One region of the Bradyrhizobium sp. USDA 4353 genome, then DNA from elsewhere that is predicted to be linked to it. Evidence: predicted binding sites of a transcription regulator. Region 1 holds the regulator's gene; each other region holds the start of a gene.
What was found. The regulator PhoB, encoded in region 1, activates phosphate uptake and scavenging genes when phosphate is short. The targets are predictions, from matches to a motif close to TGTCATNNANCTGTCAT.

Region 1 (7,738 bases):
GGCAGCGCTTCGCGTGCAGCACTGCCCTTCGTTGCGGTAAAGCGCTCGGCGGCCGCACCGTGCCAAGTGTGTGACGCGTAGGCGTCGCGGGCAAAGTCCGGCATGAAGAAGATGTAGAAGTGCGTGAGGTGATCGGCGGCATTCTCCGCGGCGTGCGCGATGTTGGTCGCAAGCACACCATTGGGCGCGGGCACGACTCCCATCGCCTGCCGCAACGCGGCGGCGACGGCGATCGACTGCGACACCGAGCAGATGCCGCAGATGCGCGGTGCGATCACCAGGGCGTCGAGCGGCGGCCGTCCTTCCAGGATCTGCTCGAAGCCACGATAGAGCGGCGCCGTCACTTCGGCGCGCGCGACGCGGCCACTCTCGATATCGAGACGGACCTCGAGGTCGCCCTCGACGCGGTTGAACGGGCCGACGGTGATCCGCGTCATGGACTGCGCTTGTCGCCCGACCGGCTCGGCGGCACCACGACGTGGTCGGCGGTCGCATTGACGCGCACGCGACGCGGGGTCGCCGATTTCGACAGCGCCGCGAGCGCGACGAACCAGGCCTTGGGCATGTCGGTCGGAAGTCCCACAGGAATGCCGGCGAGCTTGGCCGTCTGCAGATAGTTCTGCGTGGTTTCGAAACCCGGCGAGGTGCAGGCGATGCAGGCGTAGCCGCCCTTGGTGCAGGAGCCGCCACCGTTCCAGGAGCGCTGATTGCAGTCGCCGACGGCCTGCGTCGCGCGACAGCCGAGATGCTCCATCAGGCAGCCGCGCTCCGACATCGTTTCCGCGCTCGCCTTGAACTCGTAGAACTCGTTGCGCGAGCAGCCGTGATGCGCGAGATGGTTGGCGATGAAGGTCGGACGTCCGACGGCGTCGAGCCCACCGGCTGTCAGGTCGCCTGATGTCAGCGCCAACAAGCTTTCCATCACCCAGCCGGGATGCGGCGCACAGCCCGCGACGTTGATTACCGGCAGTCCGCGCTTCGAGCGGAAGCCGGAGCCGAGTGCGCCACCCGCATCGCTGCCCTCGAATTGCAGCCCCACCGCATCAGTTGGATTGATCCCGGCTGCGGGAATGCCACCGTAAGCCGCACAGCTTCCAACCGCGACGACGTAGTCGGCGAGCGGCGCGAGATCGAGCAGCCAGTGATAGATCGAGCGGTTGGTGCCGGCGAGCATGTTGAAGCGGCCGCTCAGGTTGGGTCCGCGCGCCACCGAGCCTTCGAGCACCAGGAGATCGAGCCGCTCGCGGCCGTCGCGGATCGCGTCCAAAAGCTCGACGACTTCGTCGCCGGTCTCCTCGCTGACGGACGGGTGCCAGATCAGGTCGATGCCGGATTGGCGCAGTTCGTCGAACCAGCCGGAGGCGCCGCTCTCCAGGATCGACATGGTGCAGCCGCCGCAGCTCGCGCCCTGCAGCCACAGCATCCTGGTCATTCCCTCCGAGCCGGCCATCGTGGGTCCTGCCTTATCCGAGCTGATGCGTTGCGCCCTGTGTCTCCGGCGGGTTTAGCGCTCCGGTCCCAACGGTGGCAAGCGCTGCGCCGCCGGCGGGCTCGGAACCGCGCTGCCGCCGGTTGAACAGCATCGCGCCGAACCAGATCACTCCGAACAGGCCGATCGCAACGATGCCGAGGTTGCCGATCTCGTCACCGAGGTCGGCCCATGCACCGGTGAAGCCCAACTGTGGCGCCAGCAGCGTGACAGCCTCGACGCCGCCGATCACCACCGCAATCGCGACCGACACGCCGGTGATCACCAGATTGTAGCGCCGCTTGCGCGCGGGATCGGTCAGCGCCCAGCGATAGGCGCCGACCATCAGCATGCTGTCGGCGGTATCCACGGTGGCCATCGCCGCCGCAAACAGCGCGGGAAAGACCAGCACATGGGCGAGGCTCGCGCCACGCGCGGCTTCGGTGGCGGACAGGCTCAGCAGGCCGATTTCGCTGGCGGTGTCGAAGCCGAGGCCGAACAGGAAGCCGAGCGGATACATGTGCCAGGCGCGCGAGACGACGCGGAGCACCGGTCGCAACAGCCGGATCAGCAAGCCGCGCCCAACATTGCTGGCCGCTTCGTGATCGGCATGCGGATGAGACGGGCTGCGCCAGAGGCTCACGAACAGGATCAGATTGGCGACGGCAATCAATAGCAGGAAGCCGGCGGAGACTGACGTGCCGATCGTGCCGCCGATCGCGCGGATGGTGCTGTCCTCGCTCAGCAGATCGGCGCCGGCGACGAGGCTCACCACGATGGTGGCGATGACGACGACGCTGGAGTGGCCGAGCGCGAAGTAGAGGCCCGCGGCGCGCGGCCTGTCGCCGTCCTGCACCAGCTTGCGGACCACGTTGTCGATCGCCGCGATATGGTCCGCATCGACGGCGTGGCGGAGGCCGAGCAGCCAGGCCAGCAGCGCGGTGCCGACGATGGCGGGCCGGTCGGCATAGAGCGCGAACGCCCAGGCCCAGGCGAGCGCGTTGGCGAGCACGAGGCCGGCCACGAGCGCCACGCTGCGCGCGCGGTCCGTGCGGAGCCGGGCCGCGAGCGCGGCGGCGGGCCGAGGATGATCAATTGGCAAAATCGTCATACTCGGACAGGAGAGCAAGACCCGCGCCAAAAGGCAAGCCTCGCGCTCCCGCGCGCAAATCCCGCTCGAATCAATCCTCGCGGCCTGGTCGAACCCGGATTGATCTCCTCGCTTGGCAACCGGCTATCCGGTCAAGCTCAAACATTGACCAGCCGACGACCAACTCTCTTCCTGCCTGCGCTTCACCGCGCCGAGGCGCTGTGCGCCGCGATCTCGCGCCGCACCGCAGCCTCGAACTGGCTGGCGGGCGCGGCGAACATCAGGCGGGTCTCCTCGTGGAACGCCGAGAAGATGCCGACCACGGCCGGCTCGCCGTTGATCTCGGCCAGGATCGGCGAGCCCGAATAGCCGAAATTGGCGAGGCAATGCACGGTCAGCAGACGGCCGTCCCGGGTCATGCCGGCGCTGCAATTCCTTTGCCCGGTCGGCGAATAGCGCCGCTCCTGGCCATAGCCGATCTCCGAGATCGTGCCGGCCTTGGTCGCGGCCGCGAGCTCGTCGCGGCTGACCGACTTCACCGGCACCGGCTTCGAGGGCAGCGCATCCTTCAGGATGATCAGCGCCCAATCGGCCGGCGAGCGGTCGGTCGACCATTGGTCGTGCTGGGTCGGGATGAAGTCGGGCGCCACGATCAGCTTGTCGGCGACCGACGATGCGGCAGGGGTTCCCTTGTTCAGGCCTGCCAGGAAATGGACGTTGCCGGGGCTGACCTGGGCGAGGCCGTTGAAGACGCAATGCGCCGCCGTCAGCACCACGCGCGGCGCCACCAGAGTGCCCGTGCACGAGCCTCCCGAGCTGAATTGCGCCTGAGTCACGACACCGATCGACGATGCCGGCCAGGAGGTGGGATCGACGACGTCGCCGAAATGCCGGTCGAGCCCGAGAAGCTGCTCGGCGCGCGGATTGGCAATGCCGGCATCGGCCGATTCCGGCTTCGCCCGCCACGCCGCGATAATCTGCTCGGCTTGACGCCGCTGTGCGTCGCTGAGCTTGATACGCTGGATCTCGCGGCCAGCCGACCTGACGCCGTTGCGGCCGGCCATCACCAGCCAAGCATAGCCCTGCACGACGTCCTGGGACATGACCTGGCCATCGAGCATCATCAGGCCGAGCATGTATTGCGACTGGGCAAAGCCCTGCGCGGCAGCGCGGTTGAACCAGCGCGCGGCTTCGCCGTGGTCACGGGCCGCGCCCTCGCCGTTGAAATAGGCGATGCCGAGATAGTGCTGGGCGATGGCGAGCCCCTGATCCGCAGCCTTGCGGTACCAGACCAGCGCCTCGGCCTGGTTGCGTGCGACGCCCACGCCGAAGGCCTGCATGAAGCCGAGATCGAATTGCGCCCGCGCATCACCCTTGCTGGCGAGCGGCTGCAACCGGCGCAACGCCGCTGCCGCCTGTCCGTTCGACGCCGCAGTCACGGCGTCCTCGAGCTCGGCGGCCGTGGCGCCCGCGAGGCTGCCGAGCAGCACGGCGAGACTTATGAGAAGGGTCTTGATCAAGGGCGTCCGCTGAGACCGAAACATCGGCTGCTCAGCAGGCACGATCAAGACGGCGGCGGCGTGGCGGAAAGCGGACCGCTTTGTCCTTAATCCGAGCCGCTCGGGTATCACCCCCGCTCCACCCGCAAGCCCGTTTATCCCTCAGGCCTGCTCCGACTTGGCGAAGCGATCATCGAGCGCATAGCCCGCGCCGCGCACGGTGCGGATCGGATCCTGCTCGCGGCCGGGATTGAGCAGCTTGCGCAGGCGGCCGATATGCACGTCGACGGTGCGCTCGTCGATATAGATGTCGCGGCCCCAGACGCTGTCGAGCAGCTGCTCGCGGCTGAAGACGCGGCCGGGATGCTCCAGGAAGAATTCGAGCAGCCGGTACTCGGTCGGGCCAAGATCGATCGGCCGGCCCGAGCGCGCCACGCGGCGCTTCTCGCGGTCGAGCTCGATGTCGCCATAGGACAACACGGTCGCCAGCCGCTCCGGGCTCGCGCGCCGCAGCAGGCCCTTCACGCGCGCCAAGAGCTCCGGCACCGAGAACGGCTTGACGATGTAGTCGTCGGCGCCGGTCGCGAGGCCGCGCACGCGCTCGCTCTCCTCGCCGCGCGCCGTCAGCATGATGATCGGCAGCTGCCGGGTCTCGGTCCGTGCCCGCAGGCGCCGGCACAGCTCGATGCCGGACAGTCCCGGCAGCATCCAGTCGAGCACGACGAGATCCGGCACGCGCTCCTTGAGCCGCGTGTCGGCCTCGTCGCCGCGCGCCACGGTCTCGACTTCGTAGCCTTCGGCTTCGAGGTTGTAGCGAAGGAGCGTCGTCAGCGCCTCCTCGTCCTCAACCACCAGAATTCGCGCGCCCATGTCTCAATCGTCTTTCTTAGTTGCCGGGGATCGTGGTCGCGAAGCTGGTCATGTCGCCCTTCGGGCGCTTGTCCATGATCTGCTGGCCCTCGATCATATAGAACACGGTCTCGGCGATGTTGGTGGCATGGTCGCCGATCCGCTCGATGTTCTTGGCGCAGAACATCAAATGGATGCAGAACGAGATGTTGCGCGGGTCTTCCATCATGTAGGTCAGGAGCTCGCGGAACAGCGAGGTGCAGATGGCATCGACCTCCTCGTCGCCCTTCCACACCGTCATCGCCGCCGGCAGGTCATGCGCCGCATAGGCGTCGAGCACGGTCTTGACCTGCGACTGAACGAGGTCGGTCATGTGCTCCAGGCCGCGGATCAGCTTGAGCGGATGGAAGTCGCTCTCGAGCGCCGCGACGCGCTTGCCGATGTTCTTGGCGAGGTCGCCGATGCGCTCCAGATCTGTGGCGACGCGCATGGCGCCGACGATCTCGCGCAAATCGACGGCCATCGGCTGGCGGCGGGCGATCGTCAGCACCGCACGCTCCTCGATGATGCGTTGCAGCTTGTCGACCTCGGCGTCGCCGGCGACCACCTTCTGGCCCAGCGCCACGTCGCGCCGCACCAGCGCATCGACGGAGTCGACGATCAGCCGCTCGGCGAGCCCGCCCATCTCGGACACCAGGCGGGTCAGATCCTGCAGATCGCTGTCGAACGCCTTGGCGGTATGTTCACTGGCCATGATGATCTCCTGAAAGGCAATGCTGTCGGCGTCAGCCGAACCGGCCGGTGATGTAATCCTGAGTCCGCCGATCGCTCGGCGAGGTGAAGATCTTGCTGGTGTCGTCGAACTCGATCAACTCGCCGAGATACATGAAGGCGGTCTTGTCGGAGACGCGCGCCGCCTGCTGCATGTTATGCGTCACGATCGCGATCGTGTAGCTCTCCGCGAGCTCCTGGATCAGCTCCTCGACCTTGGCGGTCGAGATCGGATCGAGCGCCGAGCACGGCTCGTCGAACAGGATCACCTCGGGGCGCACCGCCACCGTGCGGGCGATGCACAGGCGCTGCTGCTGGCCGCCCGAGAGCGACAGGCCGGAGGCGTTGAGCTTGTCCTTGACCTCGTTCCACAGCGCGCCGCCGCGCAGCGCCTTCTCGACGCGGTCGTCCATCTCGGACTTCGAGATCTTCTCATAGAGCCGGATGCCGAAGGCGATGTTCTCGTAGATGGTCATCGGGAACGGCGTCGGCTTCTGGAACACCATGCCGACTCGGGCGCGCAGCAGATTGAGATCGAGCTTGGGGTCGAGGATGTTGGTGTTGTCCAGCATCAGCTGGCCGACCGCGCGCTGGCCCGGATAGAGATCGTACATCCGGTTGAAGATGCGCAGCAGCGTGGACTTGCCGCAACCGGACGGGCCGATGAAGGCCGTGACGCGGTTGGTGCCGAGCGACAGATTGATGTTCTTCAGCGCGTGGTGATCGCCATAGTAGAAGTTCAGGTTGCGGGCGGTCACCTTGGCCGGCGCCTCCGGCAGCGACTTCGGAGGAATGGCGGCCGTCGGGCTGCTCACGGATACGGACATGTCGGTCATTTCGAGCTCCTCTCGGCGCCGAGGATGCGCGCGCCGATGTTCAGGGCCAGCACGGTCAATGTGATCAGAAGGGCGCCGCTCCAGGCCAGCTGTTTCCAGTAGGCATAGGGGCTCTGTACGAAGTTATTGATGGTCACCGGCAGGTTCGCCATCGTCTTGGAGAGGCTCAGGCTCCAGAACTGGTTCGACAGCGCAGTGAACAGCAGCGGCGCGGTCTCGCCCGCGACGCGGGCGGTCGCCAGCAGCACGCCGGTGATGAGGCCGGAACGCGCGGCGCGGTAGGCGATGCGGCGGATCACCAGCGAGCGCGGCAGGCCAAGCGCGGAGGCCGCTTCACGCAGCGGATTGGGCACGAGCAGCAGCATGTCCTCGGTCGTGCGCAGCACGACGGGGATCACGATCACCGCCAGAGCTAGCGCGCCGGCGAAGGCCGAGAAGCCGCCCATCGGCACGACAACAGCGCCATAGATGAACAAGCCGATGATGATCGAGGGTGCCGACAAAAGGATGTCGTTGATGAAGCGGATCACCGAGGTCAGCCGGTCGTTGCGACCGTATTCGGCGAGATAAGTGCCGGCGAACAGGCCGAGCGGCGCGCCAATGCCGACGCCGATGATGGTCATGATGACCGACCCGACGATGGCGTTGCGCAGGCCACCGTCGCTGGAGCCCGGCGGCGGGGTGTCGGCGGTGAAGACCTGCAGGCTGAAGCCCGCAAGGCCGTTGTAGAATAGCGTGAACAGGATCAGCGCCAGCCAGGTGACGCCAAAGGCGGCGGCGGCAAAGCACAGCGCGCGGACCATGATGTCCGTGCGGCGCCGGCGCGCGTAGATCGGGTTGACGGGCGTGGGCTGAACGTCGACAGCAGTCATGAGCTTATTTCCCCGCCTTGGTCTCGAGCCGCATCAGCATCAAGCGGGCTGCGGCGAGCACGAAGAAGGTCAGAACGAACAGCAGGAGGCCGAGCAGGATCAGGCTCGACTGGTGCAGGCCGTCGCTCTCCTGGAATTCGGAAGCGATCGCGGCCGAGATGGTCGTGCCCGGCGCGAAGATCGAGGACGAGATCCGGAACGAGTTGCCGATGATGAAGGTCACCGCCATGGTCTCGCCGAGCGCGCGGCCGAGCGCCAGCATGACGCCGCCGATGACGCCGACGCGGGTGTAGGGGATCACGACGCTGCGGACGACCTCCCAGGTGGTGCAGCCGACGCCATAGGCGGCTTCC
Region 2 (7,738 bases), 570 kb from region 1:
CGTCACCAAGTCGAACGCGCAGCGGCACGGCATGGTGATGTGGGACGAGATCGCCGCGGAAGTGGCACGTGAATTTCCCGATGTGACCTGGGACAAGATGCTGGTCGATGCCATGACCGTGCGCATGACCTTGCAGCCGAAGAGTCTCGACACCATCGTCGCCACCAATCTGCACGCCGACATCCTGTCGGATCTGGCGGGCGCGCTCGCCGGCAGCCTCGGCGTCGCGCCGACCGGCAACATCGATCCGGAGCGGCGCTTCCCGTCGATGTTCGAGCCGATCCATGGCTCTGCCTTCGACATCACCGGCAAGGGTATCGCCAATCCCGTCGCGACGTTCTGGACCGGCGCCCAGATGCTCGAGCATCTCGGCGAGAAGGATGCGGCCATCAGGCTGATGTCCGCAGTCGAGAAGGTCTGCGCCGCCGGCATTCTTACGCCCGATGTAGGCGGCAAGGCGACGACCAAGGAGGTGACGGATGCGGTGATCGACGCGATCCACGGCTCCAACGTGTGAGACGCGGTTGTGGCCCGTACAATCTCGGCGTGTCCCGGGTTGCGCTTGCAATGAACGCTGCGGGGCGTATATCAGCGCTTCCGCCGCGTCCGCGCATGATAATCATATGCGTGTCATCGAGACGTGAGAACGCGGGCTGGGGAGAAAGGACATAACATGCGTCGTCACCGTCGAGCCAAGATCGTCGCAACCGTCGGCCCCGCCAGTAATTCTCCGGAGATGCTGAAGGCGCTGTTTCTTGCTGGTGTCGACACTTTCCGCCTGAATTTCAGCCACGGCACGCAGGCCGATCATGCGAAGGTCCACGCCGCGATCCGCGCCCTGGAGAAAGAGGTGCAGCGGCCGATCGGCATCCTGATGGACCTGCAGGGGCCGAAGATCCGCGTCGGCACGTTGCGCGACAAGAAGATCCAGGTCGAGGCCGGCGAGACGATTCGATTCGTGTTGAATGGGACCGAAGGCGACAAGACGTCGATTCCGCTGCCGCATCCGGAGATCTTTGCGGCGGTCGCGCCCGGTCACGATCTTCTGATCGATGACGGCCGCGTGCGCGTGCGCGTCACCGGGCTCGGTGACGACTGGATCGAATCCAAGGTGATCGTCAGCGGCGCGATCTCCAATCACAAGGGCGTCAACCTGCCGGGCACGATCCTGGAGCTGTCGCCGCTGACCGCGAAGGACCGCTCGGATCTCGCCTTCGGACTCGAGCTTGGCGTCGACTGGGTGGCGCTGTCCTTCGTGCAGAAGCCCTCGGATGTGATCGAGGCGCGGGGGCTGATCAACGGCCGCGCCGGCATCATGTCCAAGATCGAGAAGCCGGCGGCGCTGGATCGGATCGACGACATCATCCAGCTGTCGGATGCGATCATGGTGGCGCGCGGCGATCTCGGTGTGGAAATTCCGAACGAGGACGTGCCGGGCAAGCAGAAGGAATTGGTCCGTGCCTGCCGACTGGCGGTGAAGCCGGTGATCGTGGCGACGCAGATGCTGGACTCGATGGTGGCCACGCCGACGCCGACGCGCGCCGAGGTCTCCGACGTCGCGACCGCGATCTATGACGGCGCCGATGCGGTGATGCTGTCGGCGGAATCCGCCAGCGGGCAATATCCGCGCGAGGCGGTGGCGATGATGGACAGCATCATCAAGGCGACCGAGAAGCATAAGATGTACGGCTCGATCATCCAGGCGACGCAGCCCAATGAGGAGCAGACGCCGCCGCATGCGGTGGCGACCGCCGCGGCCGATCTCGCGTCTGCTATCCATGCCAAGGCGATCGTGGCCTATACGTCGAGCGGCACCTCGGCCTCGCGCGTCGCCCGCAAGCGGCCGAGCCTGCCGATCCTCGCGATCACGCCGAACGAGGACACCTCGCGCCGGATGTGCCTGCTGTGGGGCGCGCACAGCGTACTGTCGCAGGACGTGCAGAGCTACGAGGAGATGGTCGAGCGCGCGACGTTCTTCGCCGTGCAGGAGGAGTTCGCCGACAAGGGCGATCTGCTGGTCGTCGTCGCCGGCATCCCCTTCGCGCAGGCCGGAACGACGAACAATCTGCGCGTCGTCACCGTGCCCAGATAGCAGGCAGCCGAATTCCCTGTGCGCGCCGCCTGCTTGTCGCCTGATTGTCGCACCCCGCTGGTATCGCGGGGCAGTGATGAAGACATCGTGAGTCGTCATGCGAACGATGTCAGTCGCGATCCGGCAGGATGGGTTCTGCCGGTGCGGCGTTCGTCATCGCCTTGTCATCAGGGACTGTTAGGTGGGCGCGCATGGGACTCGAGACTGCCGGTGAAGAAAGCCCGACGAAGCGCTTTCGCACGTTGTTCATCTCCGACGTTCATCTCGGAGCCCGCGGCTCGCAGGCCAATCTCCTCGTGGATTTCCTGCGCCACCATGATGCCGATACGATCTATCTGGTCGGCGACATCATCGACGGCTGGGCGCTGAAATCGAGCTGGCACTGGCCGCAGTCGCACAACGATCTCGTGCAGAAGATGCTGCGCAAGGCGCGCAAGGGCGCCAAGATCGTCTACGTGCCCGGCAATCACGACGAGTTCCTGCGCGGCTATTACGGCACGCATTTCGGCGGCATCGACGTCGTCGAGAACATCGTGCACACCGGCACGGACGGGAAGCGCTACCTCGTCATTCACGGCGACATCTTCGACCTCGTCGTCCAGAACGCCCGCTGGCTCGCCCATCTCGGCGACAAGGCCTATGACTTCGCGATCCAGATGAACCGTCTGGTAAACTTCTTCCGCCGCATGTTCGGCGTGCCCTATTGGTCGCTGTCGCAATGGGCCAAGCAGAAGGTCAAGAACGCGGTGAACTACATCGGCGCGTTCGAGACAGCGCTCGCCGCCGAGGCGCGGCGCCACGGCGCCGACGGCGTGATCTGCGGCCACATCCATTGTGCCGTCATCCGCGACCAGGACGGCATCCGCTACATGAATTGCGGCGACTGGGTCGAGAGCTGCACGGCGCTGGTCGAGCATGAGGACGGTCGGTTCGAGATCCTGACCTGGACGGATCCGCAGCGGCAGCCGGCCCCGGTTCCGCAACTGGCGGCCCGCGCGGCCTGATACCGGCTCCCTTGCCTCGCGGCGAGCGGGCGCGGTAAAATAGGGGCATGACAGCTCATGCTCCGATCCTGCCCGTAACCGTCGCCGACATCGATGCGGCGGCGCGCGTCCTCGCGCCCGTCGCGGTGCGGACACCGCTGCTGCCGGCTCCCGTGCTCAGCGACCAGTTCAAGGCGAACGTGTTCGTGAAGCCGGAGGTGCTGCAGCGAACCGGCTCCTTCAAGTTCCGCGGCGCCTACAACAAGCTGGCCTCAATTCCGGAAGCGGATCGCGCCAAGGGCGTCGTCGCCTTCTCCTCGGGCAATCACGCGCAGGGCGTCGCCCATGCCGCGACGCTGCTCGGCATGCACGCGACGATCGTGATGCCGTTGGATGCGCCGGTTGCCAAGCGCGAGCGCACCAAGGCCTTCGGCGCCGATGTCGTGCTGTATGATCGCGACCGCGAGGATCGCGAGGCGATCGCCCGCGACATCGCCAGCAAGCGCGGCTCGACGGTGGTGCCGCCTTATGACGATCCCTACGTGATCGCAGGGCAGGGCACCGTCGGCCGGGAGATCGCCGAGGATCTGTCGGCGTTCGGCCTCTCGCCCGACACGGTAATCGTGCCTGCGTCGGGCGGCGGCCTGCTCGCGGGTGTGTCGACGGCAGTCAAGGCGCGTTTTCCGAACACGCAGATGGTGGTGGCGGAGCCGAAGGGTTTTGACGACCACGCGCGCTCGCTGCGCGCCGGCCACCGTGAGGCGCACGAGGCCAAGGGGCGCACCATCTGCGATGCGCTGATGGCCGCGATTCCCGGTGAGATCACCTTCGCCATCAACAGCCGGCTGCTGTCGGCGGCGGTCGAGGCTTCTGATGAGGAGGTCGGTCGCGCCGTCGGTTTTGCCTTCCGCGAGCTGAAGCTCGTGGTCGAGCCGGGCGGCTCGGTCGGACTCGCGGCGCTGCTGGCCGGCCGGCTAGACGTCGTGGGCAAGACGGTGGTGATCGTGCTCTCCGGCGGCAATGTCGATGCGGATCTGTTTGCCAAGCTGATCGCCTGAGACACTCAGGCCTCAGCGAAAGCCGAGGCCGCTCTTGGCGAATCCGCCGCCGCCCATCCGCGGTCCGGACTGCGCGACCTGCGGCGTCCCGGGGCGCATCATCGGCCGGCCCTGCATCGGCCCCGGGCCACGCGCCATCGACGGATGCGGCCCATTGACGCTCGGCTTGAATGGCCCGGAATTGCCCGGGAACGGACGCCGCGCTTCGCGGGTCTCGAACGGGCGGCCCGGATTGCGCTTCAGCGGATCGCGCTGGATCTTCGCAGCCGGAGGCGGGGTCACCGGCGGTACGATCCGGTCGCGCATCTTGTTCTGCGCGACTGGCCTGGGGTCCACGACCTTGTTGGGCCCGCCATTGACACCGGTGTTCTTGGCGAGGATGGCCGGCGGCAGCGGCTGACGCGGTGGCAGGCTATTGGCCGGCAGTCTCGGCTGCGGGCCGGGCTGGCCTTGGATCTGGGCGCCGGGATTGAACGGACGTGTGGCCGGCGCCATTTGCGGCGGCATCATCAGGCGGCTCGGCTGCAGCACCGGGATTGGCCGCGGCTGACCCTGCAGCCGCAGTGCGACCAGCGCATAGGGGCTGTCGGCATAGGATTCACGGAAGCTCTGATAGGCCGCCGGCGAGTTCGCCAGCACGGTCTGATGCCATGCCGCCGCCTGCACCAAGCCGGCAAGCAGCGCGCGGATGCGGTCGGCCAGCGGATCGCGCGGGTACATCTCGACGAACTCGCGATAATATTGCGGGCGGTTCTCCGACAGCACGTAGTCATAGGCCTGCCGCACGGAGCGGCTCGGCAGGTCGGCGGCCATCTGGACCACGGGCGCTTTCTCCGGCGCTCGAGCGGCCGCAACCAGCGAATCGCCGAAGAAGGTGAAGTCGCTGGTGAGCGATGAGCTCTCCCACGGCGTCTGCCGTCCATCGGTCGATTGGTTGACCTGGAGACGAATGCGTTTGAACAGCTGCTCGATCGGCAGGTTCGGTTGTCGTGCGAGGTTGAGAAAGGCTTGAGCATAAGGGCTGTGCTCGCCGCGTCCGTCGAGCGCCTCCTCGCCGGGCGAGGTGGAATAGCCGACGATGGATCCGTTCGGGGCATCGACGATGGCCAATCCGCGGCCTGCATCGTTGACAGCGGGAAACGGATTGTTGCGACAGGCATCGAGCACCACGATCCGCATCCGGCTCGGAATGGCATCGAGCGTGGCCATGAGGTCGACCAGGCGGATCGTGCTGCTCGTGAGATCGGAGGGAGCAGAGATGCGTGCATCGATCGGGATGAGGTAGTTCTCGCCCGCGAGCTGAACGCCGTGGCCCGCATAGTACACCATCGCCACGGCATTCGGCCCATGCGCTGAGACGCGGCTCGAAAAATCCTGCACGACCTTGAGCATCTCGTTCTGCGTCAGGTCGGTCGCGGTGATCACCTCGAAGCCGGCGGAGTTCAGCAGTTTCGCCACGGCATGGGCGTCGTTGTCCGGGTTCTCCAGCACAGGCGCATTTTGGTAGCTCGAATTGCCGATCACGAGCGCGACGCGCGGCTCTGCGCCCTGAAGCGTGGCGGCCGGCGCGTTTTCCATCGTGGAAGCCGACGGCGCAGCCAGCGCGCGCGGTGGCGTCTGCAAAGGATCGATGTCGCTGCTGGCTGCCCCGCTGGAGGTGGTGCCTGCCGCTGTCATCAAGGCCAGCATTGCCGAGATGAGCAGGGCCTTCCAGGTGAGTCTGTCGGCGCGGAATAGCGGAACGGACACGGGCGTTCTCCTCGAGCATGCGCAAAGCGAATGGCTTGAGGATCAGGCTTAGGCGGATCATCTCCCGGTGTACGTGATGCGCGTCACCTCAGGAGCAGGACGTCCGTCAGGAGAAGAACGCGATCTTCTCAGGCTGGGTCATGCGCCGGATCGGCGACAGCGGATCGTTGGCCGGTGCCTGCGGACGCTGCAGGAGGCCATTCGAGAGCAAGGTCGATCCCAGCGACGGCTCGTAGGTCGGTTTCGGTATCGCAGAAGCCGTCGGGAGTGGAGCCACAGCGGCCATCGCATGAAGCGGCTGAGCGGGGGCGACCTCGGCGCGTACCGGCGGGGCCGGGGGCGGAGCGGCAACCGCTGCCGCGATGGCCGCCAGGGTTTCGACCGTGATGGCTTCGGACAGCGGCGCAGAAGGAGGGGCGCTGGGCATCGGAGCCGGCGCCATCGGGGGAGCTTCCACGGGCGGAGCGACCGGAGCTGCGATTGGCTCTGGGGCCGGTGCCTGAGCCGTCGTCAGTGCGACCTCAGGCTCGGACTCCGCCGGCGCCGGCTCGCGGAAGCTGGCGACGATGTCGTCATCCACCGACGTCGGCTCCTCAATGTCGAAACCGAGGGTACGTGCTCGGCTGAACTCCTCGTCCTCGATCGGATCGGGCGCGCCCATCTCGGCCGCGACCAGCTCCAGGATGGCTTCGTCATGGGCCTGCGCCGCTGCCGCATCATCCAGCTCGGCCGTGGCCTGCTGCTCGATCTCAACCAGCGCCTCGGCGATCGAAGGCTCCGCGAGCATTCCAGGCGGCGCCACGGAAACTGCGGCCGCAGCAGCGGCCGCGGCGCTCGGATCTTCCACGGCGATTTCGACCGCGGCGTCTGCCACGGTGACCGCGGCGTCAACCGATGCCTCGATCGCCTCGATGGCGGCCACCGCTGCGACGAGCGGGGTGGTGACCGCCGGGGCGGCTTGAATTGTCTCGGCCTGCTCAGGCGCTGGCGCCTGGAGTGACTCTGGTTCCGCCGCTGCCGGCGACTCGGCCATTGGTGATGTTGCAACGGTCTCGATCGGCGCAGCCGCCTCGGCCACGGGCGCGACCGCCTCGGCTTCAGGCGCGGCGGCCGCCTGCCGCTCGTCCAGCTCGTTGAGCCGCGTCTTGATGATGTCGAACGCCGCGAGCAGCGCGATCTTCGGATCAGCGCTGGCGAGCTGCTCGCAAGCGGACTCGATCGAGGTGACCTGGGAATCGATCAGGTCGCAAATCCGCGAGTCGGCGCCGATCTCGCGCCAGCGCCAGGAGATCTCCTTGATGATCCGGGTGCCCTTGCGCACCGGAGCGAGATTCTGCTCCAGCGCCATCTTGTCGACCGCAGAGGCTGCGGCAAGGGCAGCATCCTCGACCGCAGCGCGGATCGCCGCCAGCGCTTCGGGCAGCGCCTGGCTATCTGCCTGCTCGAGCTCCTGCTGCTGCTGACGCTGTGAGGCCAGCGCATGCTCGATGCGCGCCACCGCGTCGAGCACCATGCTGGTGTCGGCGTTGCGGTTGCGCTTGGCGTATTCGCCCAGGAACCAGCGGCCTCGCGCCGTCTCCATGAAGGCGTCGCGGATCGCCTCGTAATCGGCCTCGTTCGGCTGTGCCGCGCGGGCGGATATCGGCGAGAGGGCGAAGACTTCATCGACCATGGCAAACCCATCGCGCAAATTGCTGCGCGTTGGCATAACGATCACCATGATATTGATCGAATCGCAATTGAATTGATGCCACTGTCCCGACAAATCTCCGCCACATCGCCGGTATTGGCGCGCCAGTTCGCGGGGCGGTTGGGGCTGTTCTATGGCGCGGTGTTCGCGCTATCGGGGACGCATC
Region 3 (7,738 bases), 300 kb from region 1:
TCGCCGGAGACCGAGCGCTATCGCCGCGTCTCGCGCTTCGTCGAATATTTCTTCAAGCGCTTCGATCAGTTCAAGCAGCCGCCGTTCCATCCGAAATGGAACGAGATCAACATCGCCTCCTCCCTGCCCGGCTGGACCCGCTTCCGCGCCGCCGAGGAGCTGCTGGCCAGCAGCCGTCCACCCGAGGCCGACGTCGCCGTCAAGCAGCAGTTCGACGAGTGGATGAGCGCCAGGAACGCGACCGGTGGCAGGCGTCTCAGCGATGCCGAAGCCAAGGCCCTGTTCGAGCAATTCCAGGGCTGGATGAAGCGCGAAGGCGATCAGCCGGCGCGGTAGAGCATGATCCGGAAAAGTACGCAGCGGTTTTCCGAAAAGATCATGCTCAAACCACAACGTCGAGCGCGAGGCCGGGCTTGGCTCGCTTGCGCCCGTCGCCGGCTTGCGGGCCGACGCGCCGCCGGCGGAGGCGATCAAGCAGAAGGACATCGGCCGTTTCGAGCAGTCCTATGCCAGACGACGTCTAAAGAAGGACGAGAGCAACCGCCAATCGGTTTCCGTGGTCGCAACGATCAGAAAAACTTGATGGCGCATGCCGGACCGAGCGCAGCATGCCGCCACAATGCCGGCCTCCGGCCGGCAGCTCGATGGCCAGGCGCCACGCTCGTTCACGGGCTGAGCCAGCGGGCCGCTCGTGCCAGATCAAACGTGCCGCTATAACTTGGAACGAACGACGCGCAGCCGACGTCATGCCAGCGGGCTGCAAGCGAGGAGCGCAGATGAAGGTCGGATTCATCGGACTTGGCCAGATGGGCCATGCGATCGCGAGCAATCTGATTGCGGCCGGCCACGAGCTGACCGTCTGGAATCGCACGCGGGCCAAGGCGGAGGACCTGCTCGCCAAAGGCGCGCGCTGGGCAGAGACCCCCGCCGCGGCAGCGCAAGGCGACGTCGTGATGACCATGCTGGCCGACGACCCTGCGGTCGAGGCGGTGGTCTATGGCGAGAACGGTCTGCTCGACGCCCCTGCTCTCCACGTCTCGCACAGCACGATCGGGGTCGCGCTGGCCCGGCGCCTCGCACAGGACCATGGCCAGCGCAGCGGCTTTGTTTCGGCGCCGGTGTTCGGCAGGCCGGTGGCCGCCCAGGCTGCAAAACTGTTCGTCGTCACCGCCGGCCGGCCCGATCTCCTCGCGCGCTGCGAGCCGCTGTTCGCGGCGATCGGCCAGCGCAGCTTCCATGTCGGCGACGAGCCGGCGGCGGCGAACCTTGTCAAGCTCGGCGGCAACTTCATGATCATGGCTGCGGTCGAGGCGATGGCGGAAGCGATGACCCTGGTCGAGGCCGGCGGCGTCGAGCGCAGCGCCATGCTGGAGGTCCTGACCAGCACGCTGTTCAATGCGCCGATCTATCACACCTACGGCGCGCTGCTGCTCGAAGACCGCTTCCGCCCCGCCGGCTTCGCCGCGCCCTTGGGCCTGAAGGACATGAACCTCGCCGACGCCGCGGCGACGGCGTCACGCGTGCCGATGCCCCTGCTCGGCGTGGTGCGCGATCATCTGCGCGCGGCGATCGCGATGGAAGGCGAAGACATCGACTGGGCCGGCATGGCGCTGGCCGTGCGGAAGGCGGCGGGGCGGGCGTGACAGCCACGCCGACTAACAACCGACTGGCAGCTTAGCTTGCGACGGACAGGCTGATTTTTGACGTCATCGCGCTGTCACAGTCCGCCTGTGTTAACGCGCTCCTCGGCGAATCGTGGTGCAGCGTGCGGGTCTGCAGCCCCAGCGTCGATCAATTCCGGCCCTGACAAATCCGTCCGCTCCCGGAACTTCCCAGATGCGCGTCGGTTTGACGATTGCCACATGGGAGCGCGATCGCAAGCCAATGTCCGACTTTGCACTACATGGCGCGCAGGCGTCCGTCCAATCGGTGACCAGGCCCGACCTTCACGAGAAACCGCATGTCAGTGTCGTCGCGGTCTTCCTGCTCTTCTTCGTGAGCGGAATCGGCTACGCCGCTTACGGCATCTTCACTGACACCCACAATGTCGGAGAGCCGCTCGCGCTCGGCGCGATGGTGCTGCTGGGCGTGGCACTGATGATCGCGCTCGGGTTCGAGTTCGTGAATGGGTTCCACGATACGGCGAATGCCGTGGCCACCGTCATCTACACGCATAGTCTGCCGCCGCTCACCGCCGTGATCTGGTCCGGCGTGTTCAATTTCCTCGGCGTGGTGGTGTCGACGGGTGCGGTCGCCTACAGCGTGATCACGCTGCTACCGGTCGATCTGATTCTGCAGGTCGGCAGCGCAGCCGGATATGCCATGATCTTCGCGCTGCTGATCGCAGCTATCATCTGGAATCTGGCAACCTGGTGGATCGGAATCCCGAACAGTTCCTCCCACTGTCTGATCGGCTCGATCATGGGCGTGGGCCTCGCCAATCAATGGATCGCGCCCGCCGGCGAGGCGACATCGGGCGTCGACTGGTCCCAGGCGGTCAGCGTTGGAAAGGCGCTGTTGTTCAGTCCAGCGGTCGGCTTCATCCTGTCTGCTCTCCTGCTTCTGCTGCTCAAGACGCTCGTCCCCATTCGCAAGCTCTATGAGGAGCCGCGCGACCGCACGCCGCCATGGTGGATCCGCGGCATTCTGATCCTGACCTGCACCGGCGTCTCATTCGCCCATGGCGGCAATGATGGACAGAAGGGCATGGGTCTCATCATGCTGATCCTGATCGGCGTAGCGCCCACCGCCTATGCGCTGAACCGGACCATGCCGGAGTCGAGCACGCCGGCGTTCGTCGACCTCGCTGGCAAGGCGAAGGCGATCTTCGAAGCCCGCGCCCAGGGCACGCCGCAGCGCGATGCCGGCAACGCCCGCGACCTGATCGGAACTGCGCTCAAGACGCGCGATCTGAATCGGCCGGAGGTCTTCGGGGCCCTGGCGGCGCTGTCCGACGACGTGGCAAATGGCGTCAAGAACTATGGGTCGATCCGCCGTATTCCCGCCGCTGCGACACCGAACATGCGCAATGACATGTACCTGGCCTTCGACGCGATCCGTCTTCTGCCGGATTCGGGCGCCAAGTTCAGCTCGGAGGACTCCGGCATCCTGAAGGATTATCGCTCGAGCCTGGAAGCAGGAACGCGCTTCATTCCGAATTGGGTCAAGGTCTCGGTCGCGATTGCACTTGGCCTCGGCACGATGGTGGGCTGGCGGCGCATCGTCGTCACGGTCGGCGAGCGGATCGGCAAGCAGCACCTGACCTATGCGCAGGGCGCCTCCGCTGAGCTCGTGGCGGCGGGCACCATCCTCGGCGCCGAGTTCTATGGTCTGCCGGTGTCGACGACTCACATCCTGTCGAGCGGCGTTGCCGGGACCATGGCGGCCAATGGCTCCGGCCTTCGGACCGGAACCATCAGGAACATCGTTCTGGCGTGGATTTTGACATTGCCGGCCGCGATGCTCATTGCTGGCGTGCTTTACTTGATCTTTCGGCAGATCGTGCACTGATCGGGCTTGGATCGTTGTAAGGTAAGGACATCGACAAGGCGCTTTACGCGTGAGAGACGGTTGATCGGGGATCGTCACTTGCCGATTGTCTTGCGCAGCCAGGCGTCGACGATCGCCGTCGCCGGATGGCTGGGATCGCCGAGCTCGCGATTGATCTCCATATGGCCGCGCAGGCCGGTGCCGCCGACGCCCTGGACTTCCGCCGGCGTGCCCGCCTGCATCAGGGCGGCGCCAAGCGCCTCGGACTGTGCCTTGCCGTCGGCGCGGTCGACATGGAGGATGAGGAAGGCCGGCGCATTCGGCTTTGCTGCTTGCAGCGTCGGCGACAGCGCGCGCTGGCGCTCTGGCTCGGTGCCGAACGCCTGGATGTAGGTGTCGAGCATGAAGCGACCGCTGTCGGCGAGCTGGCGCGCCACGTCGTAGCACGCGCCATCAAGCGCGACGATGCCGCTGATATCGCGCAAGGACAGCCCCGCTGCCGTGAAGTACCTCGGATCGGTCCCGACCAGCGCAACGAGATGTGCGCCAGCGCTATGCCCCATCAGCACGATGCGCGACGGATCGATCCCAAGCCGCCCAGCATTGTTGCGCAACCACGCGACTGCCATGGCAACGTCCGCCGCCTGCTGCTCGACGGTCGCCGCCGGCACCAGCCGGTAGTCGATCGAGGCGAATGCATAGCCCTGCGCGAGCAGGTGCTCGACCTTGGCCGCCCCGGTCGCGTTGCGCTTGTCGCCCCGCTTCCATCCGCCGCCATGCACGAACACGACCAGCGGCGCAGCCGCGCCTCCCCTCGCCTGCCAGACGTCGAGCTTCTGCAGCGGATCGCTCCCATAGGCGTATTCAGTCGACGGCGTACCCTGGCTCCCGGCCTCACGCGCCGTCATCCGCGCCTGCAACCGCTCCAGGAAGGGACCGGCGAATGCAGCTGATGGGAAAACCGGCTGCAGCAGCAACAGGCCAGCAGCCAGCAAAACAGCAAGTGTCGAACGCAACATCGAGAGCTCCATCGTCGTCAGACGATAGCAGCACGTGTTGCTTAAAGAAGGCCGCACGCAGCGTCGTTACAAAATGTCACGAACGCAGATGCCCGAGAAATTACGGAACTGGACATCCGGAAAATAGGCGACGGCGATTATTGACCTCCCGTGGCCAATCCGTTCAATCCCGGAAGCTTTCGGCCGGCTTGATCGGCACGATATCGTAGCTTCGGTAAAGCTCATCGAGCGAACGCCAATCCGACAGCACCGTTCGGTACATCCAACGATAATAGCGCTTGTTGCGGGCGATCTCTTCTACACGGTCACGGCCGACAAACACGGAGGCCGCCTCGATCTCCAGCCAATTCACCAGCAAATGAAGATAGGTCGAATATTCATCGTTTGCTCCCTCCGGAAATCCAACAGGCGCCACCGGATAGCGGCGCTTCAACTCGACGATCAGAGGCGCGCCGTCGTCAGCGACCTTCAATTTGGTGAGATACCAATGCATCTGCTCATGCAGATATTCGCACAAGATCGCGGCCGGATCGTAGAGCTCGGTGTTCAGCGTCAACACGGGATGGCTATGAGGAATCGACGTTGGCGAAACCCTCAGATGCCTCGTATATTCGAACGGACGGAGGTCGTGCTCCGCCTGCCACCGCTTGATGCATGCGATGATCTTTTCCGCTCGCGATTGCGCCAGGGACAAGTCGATCGAATATTCAAAACTATCCGTCATTGCATTCACTCGTGGAGCGACACTGCTTCCGTTCTATCGAAGTGCGCGTGCTGCCTTCATCCGACCTCGTGCTCAAAGCGGACTTGTCCCGGCCCGATGACTGCAGGCGGTCACGCGACCTTGCCTACGGCCCCACGCCACGCACTGATTGACGCTCGCGCAGGACCCGCGATCACGGCTCGAGGCCAAGCATGACTTCGCCGGCTCGCCTCAGCCGGCGTCGCCGCGACGGCTCAATTCGCTTTGATCCACGAGCTTCGTATCCGGCTCCTCGTCCACCAACTCCCACTCCACGTCGGGATCGAGATCAATCTCGCCGATCAAGACCGGCTGACCATCCCTGCCGAATTGAAACACGGCGTCGCTGTCATCGGCATTGACGTCGCCGAAGAACTTTTCCAGCGCGGCGAACTCCCGATGCGGAGCGAAGCCATGGGTTTTCGACCATGCCACAAGCTCGCGCAGCAGCTTGCGGGCCTCGCTCGGAGCGATCGGGACCATGGTCCCGCCCGCATCCGCCATCGCCATATATTGCTCGATCTGCGCGCTCTCCAGCGTCCTGAACATCACGTCCTTGACGCCCAGCGCGAACGTGTCGAGCAAAAACACGGCGACGTTGTAGGGCGACGCATGGCCACGCGTCAGGAGCAGCGTCCCCATGCCGACCTCGAACAGACCCTGATTGACGCAGCAATGCCGGATCGGCGCTTGTGCCGCCCTTGCCAACCGGGCCGGAAGGCTGTTGTAGATCGCGTCCTCGCGCTTCGCCAGGGTCGCCAATTGCTTGCGCCGCTGCGCCTTCTTGGCTCGCTTCTGCGCCATGTTCACTGCCATCACGGTCCTCCATCGCGTCGAGTCGTACGGCTGCATGATAGCAGTGGATCGGCGATGAAGCACCGCAGCGGCCGCTGTTTCTCGGGCAGAGTCTCGTGCGATTTTTGGGGCAGCTCACCCAGCGAGACGAGCCGACGCAGCCCTGCTCCGAGGTGAGCGCTTCAAGACGTGAGTTTCAGCGCAGCAGTTGAAGCCGCTGCTCGAAGGCTCGCGTGGAGATATCTCGACACGCTCTCGATTGGGCCAAGGACAAATCGATCGAATATTCAAAACCATCCGACATGGCATTCACTCATGGAGCGACACTGTCCGTCATTCTATCTTAGCGCGCGGGCGCGACAAGTCCGCATTGAGCACACGGTCAGATGAGAGCCGCGGCGCAGCAGCCACGGTGCCGTCGATTGACAGGATCCGGGCGATCCGGCGCTCGGGATGCTTTGCGGCGCCCTTGCAGATGATCGACAGACCACCGGGCTGACCGCAGCCACCCGCGTCAGGCTTGACCGAGCCCCTGCGGAAGACTGATCCAGATGACGGTCTGCTCCTCCGGAGAATGGACCGTCCTGTGTCCCTTGCCGTGCGTGTCCTCGAACAGGATGAAGCCTCCGGCCGGGACGTGCCTTCGGTCTCCGTCGCTGGTCTGGTACTCCGCCGATCCGCTGAGCCGCACGGTGAGCGAGCGCCGCGGCACGGTGTGCCAATCGACCAGTCCTGCCCCGGCCGGAATGCGTGTGAAGCTGATATGTGTGCTCGCATATGTTGCGGACACGCCGAAAACGGCCGCCTCCGGGTGGACCTGCCGCGCGCTCACCGGAATGTCGACCTCATCGAAATGCGACTCGCCGTCGGCCGTGGCATAAACCCGAGGGCACTTCATCAGAGGCTCCATTGCCAAAGGCCCATTATCGAAGGCTCCATTCCGATGACCGCAGGCGTTACGGTGACCTTGCACAAACGCCCGCTCCATCGGCTGATGGATGCTCGCCACAGTGCCGGGATCACGCACGCGTCGTCGTGACAAAATATCACGAATGATGACCTCCGCGAACTTACGGTTTACGCTGCGGGGAAGATGTCCTCGGAGATTGCGATCAAAGCGCAACGACAGCTTGCGCTTGCCTCCTGCCAATCAGGACAGTCGCCCGGTCTTGCAGGCTCACCGGGCGAAATTCGTTAATCGGTGGCCCGGAAGAAGGTCATAGGCGCTCGTCCAGCCCGGAATGCTCCTCAGCCTCTCCAGCCACGCGAACGTCGCAGGAAAGTTCGCAGGGAGATCGTAGCCATGTTCGTCACCGGGGTAGGAGAGATAGGCCTGCATCGAGACGTCGGCGATGGTCGGCGCCGGTCCGACAGCGAAGATATTGCTGTCGAAATGCCGCTCCAGAATTCTTAGACAATCGTCGGTTCGCCGCTTGAGAAAGCCGAGCTCGTGCGGATCAGGATTTTCCGTAAAAGGCGCGTCTGTAACGATAGGCTGCCAGGTATCCGCTGAGCTTGTGATTGTCCCAAAACAGCCAACGCAACACGGCGAATCTGTCCTCCTCCGTCTGACCTTCGAAGCGCCCGTATCGCTCTGCCAAGCGCAGAAGGATGGGACCCGTTTGCGTGAGCTTCCGTCCACCCTCCTCCAGAACAGGGATTTCGCCCATCTCGTTCACTTGTTCCCGCCACT

Region 2: a site for PhoB is predicted at 2,244-2,260, ahead of ACVILH_RS17595 (UDP-2,3-diacylglucosamine diphosphatase). Genes of this name have one in related genera too.
Region 3: a site for PhoB is predicted at 1,705-1,721, ahead of ACVILH_RS13565 (inorganic phosphate transporter). Genes of this name have one in related genera too.

Annotation. Positions count from the first base shown of each region.
Region 1 is NZ_JBSSGB010000001.1:3,362,573-3,370,310, reverse strand. Features, by position in the region: gene ACVILH_RS14805 (nickel-dependent hydrogenase large subunit) at 1-437, opposite strand, end outside; gene ACVILH_RS14800 (NADH-quinone oxidoreductase subunit B family protein) at 434-1,450, opposite strand; gene ACVILH_RS14795 (HoxN/HupN/NixA family nickel/cobalt transporter) at 1,464-2,579, opposite strand; gene ACVILH_RS14790 (trypsin-like serine protease) at 2,762-4,078, opposite strand; gene phoB (phosphate regulon transcriptional regulator PhoB) at 4,220-4,927, opposite strand; gene phoU (phosphate signaling complex protein PhoU) at 4,944-5,660, opposite strand; gene pstB (phosphate ABC transporter ATP-binding protein PstB) at 5,692-6,513, opposite strand; gene pstA (phosphate ABC transporter permease PstA) at 6,510-7,385, opposite strand; gene pstC (phosphate ABC transporter permease subunit PstC) at 7,390-7,738, opposite strand, start outside.
Region 2 is NZ_JBSSGB010000001.1:3,935,114-3,942,851, forward strand. Features, by position in the region: gene ACVILH_RS17585 (tartrate dehydrogenase) at 1-517, shown strand, start outside; gene pyk (pyruvate kinase) at 674-2,092, shown strand; gene ACVILH_RS17595 (UDP-2,3-diacylglucosamine diphosphatase) at 2,284-3,096, shown strand; gene ACVILH_RS17600 (threonine ammonia-lyase) at 3,144-4,133, shown strand; gene ACVILH_RS17605 (caspase family protein) at 4,146-5,882, opposite strand; gene ACVILH_RS17610 (hypothetical protein) at 5,989-7,554, opposite strand; gene ACVILH_RS17615 (MFS transporter) at 7,630-7,738, shown strand, end outside.
Region 3 is NZ_JBSSGB010000001.1:3,064,614-3,072,351, reverse strand. Features, by position in the region: gene ACVILH_RS13575 (TAXI family TRAP transporter solute-binding subunit) at 1-336, shown strand, start outside; gene ACVILH_RS13570 (NAD(P)-dependent oxidoreductase) at 777-1,643, shown strand; gene ACVILH_RS13565 (inorganic phosphate transporter) at 1,885-3,510, shown strand; gene ACVILH_RS13560 (alpha/beta hydrolase) at 3,585-4,508, opposite strand; gene ACVILH_RS13555 (hypothetical protein) at 4,672-5,241, opposite strand; gene ACVILH_RS13550 (hypothetical protein) at 5,443-6,066, opposite strand; gene ACVILH_RS13545 (hypothetical protein) at 6,560-7,195, opposite strand; gene ACVILH_RS13540 (hypothetical protein) at 7,223-7,450, opposite strand; gene ACVILH_RS13535 (glutathione S-transferase N-terminal domain-containing protein) at 7,503-7,738, opposite strand, start outside.